One region of the Cohnella algarum genome, then DNA from elsewhere that is predicted to be linked to it. Evidence: riboswitches for the same ligand, from Rfam matches in the RefSeq annotation. Region 1 holds a riboswitch; the other holds the start of a gene.
What was found. A riboswitch is a leader RNA that binds a small molecule or an ion and turns the genes downstream of it on or off. The one in region 1 is predicted to bind cobalamin.

Region 1 (3,407 bases):
CCGAACAGGCCGATGTCGAGCTTCAGCAGTCCGCCGCCGGGAAGATTCCCTTTGCGCAGCCTGAGCCGGATCAAAAAGGCGGCGATGACAACAAGCGCGGACAGCGCCGTTTTGGCGATCAGCCATTTGCCCCAGGACGTGTAGAGCAAATAAGAAAGCGAAGGCAAATATTTCAAAACGCTAAGCGTCCCCGTGATCCAAAGCGCGACAAACGAAAGGAGCGCCCACCTGGAAAACAGCAGGGCAAACCGTCCCGCCTCCGTCCGCTCCTTGCTCCATACGAGAATAAGCAGCGCAAGTCCTCCGCCCCACAATGCGGCTCCAAGCAGGTGGACGAAATCGAGCCCGACCGAATACCCGATCGGCGAAAAAGCCGCCGCGTGGCCGCTCCAGGCCTCGGCGAACAGCGCAGCGGCCGCCCAGAAGAGGCGGGCGTACGCCCCGAGCGACCGAAGCAGCGTCGCCGCGACCGCGAGCAGCAGCTCGGCCAGGTACAGCCGGCCGATCGTCGTCTGAATCAGGATGCGGCCCCATTCGGACATCGGCTCGCCCTGCGCAAGTTCGCTTACATGCAGAACGGCGTAAGCGAGCGTCGCGCAAAGCGCGAATTTCCCCATGAAGCCGAGAGCCGCTTCGCGCCGCTCCCGCACGACCGGCGAAGCTCCGCGCGAAAGGCTCCACAGCGCCAGCCCGGCCGTCAGGAGCAGGCCCGCGTAATAGGCGATTCTCGTCGCGTAAAGAACGAATGCCCGGTCGCCCAGCATGTGCTCGCCGTGCCCGTCATGTCCGACCTGGGCGTGAGGATCCAGCCGGTCGGACGTCGTCGCGGCCGGCGGATTGCCGACGGTGAACACGTAGGCCCCGGAAACCGGATGGCCGTCGGCGGAAATGACGCTGTACGACACCGTATAATGGCCCTCTTCAAGCTTCGGAAGGCTGAGCCTCAAGCCTTTTCCCTGTTCGAAACGCTCCGGCTCCGCGTCCGTAACGGACTTCGAAGCGTCATCCAGCACGCGAAGCGAGTATCCGGTGCCGTCCAGCCGCTCGTTGAAGAGCAGCTCGACGGCCTCGGGTGCGGACGCGAGTTTCGCGTCTTGCGCGGGCGAAGCCTGTTCCAGCGTCGCATGCGCGAAAGCGGAAGGAGCCGACAGCCCGATGGCCCCGGCCCAAAAAACGATGAACGCGACAAAGCGCCGCAGCGCCGGCAAAGCGGCCGCATGCTTGCGCCCGTAAGCTGATGCAGTCGACACGAACGAAACCCCTCTTTCGAAAAATCCAAAAATTTCCGCAATCCTTGGACCCTGTCACCGTCCATCGTACCCGAACGCGTCCCTTCGTTCAACTGCCGGAAAAGAATTGTTGCATAAATATTCTTTCGAATGTATAGTTATTGACGACAACCGCATACCGGAAAAGATGGCGACGCAGCTTCCGGCGCTCGTGAAGAGCGCTTGAAGCGGTGAGCGGATGAAAAGGGAAGCCGGTGAGAGTCCGGCGCGGTCCCGCCACTGTAACGGGGGCAAAGGCGCGATATGCGCGCGGCCTTTGGAACCCGAAGCCAGGGATACCTGCCGTCTTTTCTCAAGCCAAGGAACCTACGGTCGATAGGGATGATCCGGCACATCTGATTTGACGTTCTGGACGTCTATTTCGGCATGCCCGTCCTTCCGAAGCTGGGAGGCGGGCATGCCTTTTTTGCTTGCGGCGCCCGGATGTCGGTTGATCAACATTTTGCGAGAGGTGTGGTTTGCGTATGTCTATCGTGGCAACCGCCGCGCTCGGGTATCCCCGAATCGGGGAAAACCGGGAATGGAAAAAAAGCCTGGAGCGCTTCTGGAGCGGAAAGTCGGGCGAAAACGAATTCAGGGAGGAGCAGGCGGAGCTTAGAATCCGCCGGCTGCTGCGGATGAAACGGTCGGGCGTCGCCGTTCTGCCGTCCGGGGACTATTCCCTGTACGACGGCATTCTCGATCATACGGTCGCCTTCGATCTCGTCCCGGAACGATTCCGGGATCTCGGCGCTCCCGGCTCGCTTGAAGTCTACTTCGCCGTCGCCCGCGGCGCGGAAGGAAAGCCCGCTTCCGAAATGACGAAGTGGTTCGACACCAACTATCACTATATCGTGCCCGAGCTGGGCGACCGCCGCGAGCCCCGGCTCGCGTTCAATCCCTGGCTCGACGCTTTCAACGAAGCGAAGGAAAAAGCCGGCCTTCTGACCCGTCCGGTTATCGTCGGCCCCTACACCTATGTCCGGCTGGCCAAAGGGGTGGCCGCCGGGGAATTCGCGGATCGGGTTCGCCGCCTCGTGCCGGTCTACTCGGAAGTTCTCGCCCAGCTGGCGGACGCCGGGGCCGTCTGGGTGCAAATGGACGAACCTTCGCTCGTCACGGACGTGCCGGAAGAGCATCTGCCGCTGATCGACGAGGTTTATGCGGCGCTTTCGTCCGTCCGGCCGAATTTGAAACTGATGCTGCAGACGTATTTCGCCGCGGCGGAGTTTCCGAAGCGGCTGCTCGCGCTGCCCGTCGGCGGCATCGGGCTCGATTTCGCGCGGGACGGAGGCGCGAATCTGGAGGCGCTCCGGCAGGAAGGCTGGCCCGCGGACAAAACGCTCGGTGCCGGCATCGTTGACGGACGCGGCATTTGGCGCGCCGATCCCGACCGCGCTCTCGCCCTGCTCGGCGAGCTGGCGGCGATCGTGTCCCCGGAGCGGCTCGTCGTGCAGACGTCGTGCAGCCTGCTGCACGCGCCCGTGACCGCCTCCGCGGAACGCAGCGGCGACCCGGTTGTGCGCGCCGCCTTCGCCTTTGCCGACGAGAAGCTGCGCGAGCTCGTCGATCTTGCCGACGCGCTCGGCTCGCGCCTGGCCGCCGGCGCCGACAGCGGCAGCGCCGCGCTGCCGGCGCGGCTGGAGGAGAGCCGCGCGGCTTTGGCCGCGCTGCGCGCTCATCCGGCGCGCGGCCGGGAAGCGGCCGGCGCGCGGGCGGATTCGGCGCCGGAGCGGGCGCCGTACGAGCGGCGCCGCGAGCTGCAGCAGGCGCGGTTCGGGCTGCCTCCGCTGCCGACGACGACGATCGGCAGCCTGCCGCAGACGGACGATATTCGCCGCGCCCGGCTGGAATGGCGGAAAGGAAAGCTGGCGGAAGGCGATTATCGCCGCCTGCTGAAGGAAAAAACCGGGCTGTGGATTCGCCGCCAGGAGGAGCTTGGCCTCGATGTCCTCGTGCACGGCGAATTCGAGCGGACGGACATGGTCGAGCACTTTGCCATGCTGCTGGACGGGTATCATTTTACCGACAACGGCTGGGTGCAATCGTACGGCTCCCGCTGCGTCAAGCCGCCCGTTATTTTCGGGGACGTGATGGACAAAGGCCCGATGACGCTGGAGGACACCGTCTACGCCCAAT
Region 2 (3,407 bases), 3.2 Mb from region 1:
AGCGCCAGGCTGATCAATCCGGTCGCAAACGCGACGACCGGAATCGTCCATTGCGCGAACAAGCTGTAGCTGTACCCCATCAGGATAAGAAACGCCGCGCCTACCGCCGAGCCGGACGCGACTCCGAGCGTGTACGGGTCGGCGAGCGGATTGCGCAGTACGCCCTGAAAACCAGCCCCCGCTACCGACAGCATGGCGCCGATCAAAATCGCCAGCGCAATGCGGGGCAAGCGGATTTTCAGAACGATCTGCTCGGTCGAAGACTCCCAGTGGGGCGCGACGAGCGAGTCTCCGCCGGGCAGACTGTGCAGCAAAATGCCCCATACGTCCGCCAGGGGCAGACGCGCCGATCCCATGGAAAGGCTGAAAACGACCGTAAAGAGAAGGAGCGCCAGCGCAGCTCCTCCTCCAATCGCGCTTTTTCGCTTCATTCCTTCACCAGATCGGGATATACCGCTTTGGCGACTTCAACGAGCCCTTGCGTGATGCGCGGCCCCGGGCGCGACAGCACGTCCTGGTCGAGGCCGACGACGCGATTTTCGGCGATCGCCGTTATTTGATCCCAGCCGCTGCGGCCCTTGATCATCTCCTCCAGCGTCTTGCCCGACTCGCTGTCGGTCACGCCGAGCGTGAACAAAATGACGTCCGGATTTTTTTGCACGATCGTTTCTTCGTTGATTTGGTTCCAGCCCTCGGTATCTCCGGCCACGTTGATGCCGCCGGCCAGCGTGATCAGCTCGTCCATGAATTCTCCCTTGCCGACCGACCAGCCCGGGGAAAACTCGACATACACCTTCTTCTTGTCGGCTTCCGCCACGCCGGCCACCGCCGCGGCGACGCGCTCGACGTCTTCCTTCATCGAAGCGACGAGCGCCTCCGCTTCCTGCTGGCGATTCGTAATGATGCCCATTTGCAAAATGTTGTTCATCACGTCGTCGATCGACTTCGGATCGGTTTTGTACATGACCAGGTCGAGCGAACGCAGCTTGTTCAGCACGTCCTCCGGCATCGAAATGCCGGTTACGACGAGGTCCGGCTGAAGGGCGATAATCGCTTCCTCGTTCGGCTTCGTAATGCTGCCCACTTTATCCTTCGTCGTCGCCTCTTCCGGATAGTTGTCGAAATCGGACACGCCGACGACCTGCTCTCCCAGGCCAAGCGCGAACAAAATTTCCGTCTCCGCCGGAGAGGTGGACACGATCCGCCGCGGCGCCTGTTCGAACGTAAACGACTCGCCGGTCGCGTCCTGAACGGTCAGCGGATATTGCGTCTGCTTCGCTTCGCCGCTGTCGGACGCTTCCGGCGCCGACGACGCCGAAGCGCTCGGCGATGCGCTCGCGGAGGCGCTTGCCGACGCTTCGCCCGACGCGCCGCCCTCCCCGTTCGAGCTTCCGCAGCCCGCCAAAATCGACCCCGCCAGCAACAACGCGGCGAACCCCCACAAATAACGTTTCTTCATTGCACTACCACAATCCTTTCTGTCTGATTTCGAGGACTGCGCTTGAGCGATGAATGAATCTTCGAAACTTCCAACCGGTCGCTGCACGACAAAACCCTGCCTCCGTCTATCGGAAGCAGGGTCAGCAAATCAGGCTAAAGACGAACGGCACCCCTTGCGCACAGGGGCGTCAACGTCTTGGCGTATCCTGATCGAGCCGATCCTTTCCGCGAAGGATTCCGTTGGCTAAGCGCAGCTGGCAGGTTTCCTGGCTCCCCGGCCTTGCAGCTTCCCCCCGGCCTTCCCGCTTCCATCGGAAGCAGTGGCATCGTCGGGGTCGTTTCCGGGTTACAGTGGCGGGACCGCGCCGGACTCTCACCGGCTTCCCTTTTACCCTTGACGCGGACCTCCTGTCCGGACAAGGCACCAACTGGCTGAAAAATCATTCAAATGTTCAAGCGGCGGCCGCTTCTATCGAATTATAACGTACTCGGTCGGGAATGAATAGTACCGCGGGGTCCGCCGATCGCCTTCGAGGGCGTTTTGTGCGCAAACTGTTACAATCTTCCGCGTTTTAGCGTATACTTGGGGTCGGCGGCGGCCGCGCGCCGCCTCGCCGAAATTTTCACGGGAGCGTGAACCGCATGAGCAAATCGAAAAGCAAAAAAGCACGCCAAAAAGAAGAACGCTCCGGGCTCTTAAGTCCCGAAGCGCTCCGGGGACGATGGCAGCGCAAGCCGCAAACGCAAATCGTCCGAAACGGAAAAGCAGAGCAGCGCCGAACGCTGTGCCGCCGAAAAGGCAGCCGCGACGGCGCTGATTTTTTTGGCATGGCGATGCCGGCTTCGGAAATTACCGGAAATCCGGCGGCGTGCGCCGGGCGACGCCGGTCAATATTGCCGTTTCGATGACGGCGTGCCGGACTTTGGCCACCACCTGCTCGTTGAAAATGCTCGGTATGATATACTGCGCGTTCAGTTCGCCCGCCGACACGACCGAAGCGATGGCGCGGGCCGCCGCCAGCTTCATCGGCTCGTTGATGATGCGCGCCCGGCAATCCAGCGCTCCGCGGAAAATGCCCGGGAACACGAGCACGTTGTTGATCTGGTTCGGATAGTCGCTCCGCCCGGTCGCAAATACGCGCACGATCGGCAGCGCCGCCTCGGGGTCGATTTCCGGATGCGGGTTCGCCATGGCGAAAACGATGCGGTCCGCCGCCATTTTTCCGACATCCTCCGCATTCAGCACCCCGCCGCGGGACACTCCGATGAACACGTCCGCGTCCCGGATCACTTCCTTCAGCGTTCCCGGCTCGGCCTCCACCTGCGGCTGCTCGGACAGCCAGTGCCACATCGGATGGTCCGAATACGAGCCGCCGCGCACGATCGCGCCTTCGCGGTCGACCGGCACGAGCCTGCGGACGCCGGCGGCCAGCAGCATTTTGCATATCGAGACGCCGGCCGCTCCGATGCCGTTCACGACGACGCGAACCTGGTCGATCCGCTTGCCGACGACCTTCAGCGCGTTCAGCAGTCCCGCGATGACGACGATGGCCGTTCCGTGCTGATCGTCGTGGAAAATCGGAATATCGAGCTGCTCCGCAAGCCGCGTTTCGATTTCGAAGCAGCGCGGAGACGCGATATCCTCCAAATTGATGCCGCCGAAAATCGGCGCGATTGCCTTGATCGTCCGGATAATTTCCTCCGTATCCTTCGTGTCCAGACAGATCGGAAAAGCGTCGACGTCCGCCAGCTGCTTGAACAGCATCGCCTTCCCTTCCATGACCGGCGCCGCCGCGTACGGCCCGATGTCGCCGAGGCCGAGCACCGCCGTGCCGTCCGTGACGACGGCTACCGTATTCCGCTTGATCGTCAGCGAATACGCCTTGTCGCGATTTTCATGGATCGCCGCCGACACCCGGGCGACGCCGGGCGTATACACCCTGGACAAATCGTCGCGGTTGCGGATC

Region 2: linked by a shared signal. The riboswitch ahead of JW799_RS15110 (ABC transporter substrate-binding protein) and the one ahead of metE (5-methyltetrahydropteroyltriglutamate--homocysteine S-methyltransferase) in region 1 are both predicted to bind cobalamin.

The regions. Positions count from the first base shown of each region.
Region 1 covers NZ_JAFHKM010000002.1:175,341-178,747, forward strand. Annotated here, with positions in the region: gene JW799_RS00860 (copper resistance protein CopC) at 1-1,250, opposite strand, end outside; cobalamin riboswitch at 1,441-1,590, shown strand; gene metE (5-methyltetrahydropteroyltriglutamate--homocysteine S-methyltransferase) at 1,754-3,407, shown strand, end outside.
Region 2 covers NZ_JAFHKM010000002.1:3,398,729-3,402,135, reverse strand. Annotated here, with positions in the region: gene JW799_RS15115 (FecCD family ABC transporter permease) at 1-431, opposite strand, end outside; gene JW799_RS15110 (ABC transporter substrate-binding protein) at 428-1,459, opposite strand; cobalamin riboswitch at 1,680-1,884, opposite strand; gene JW799_RS15105 (NAD-dependent malic enzyme) at 2,291-3,407, opposite strand, start outside.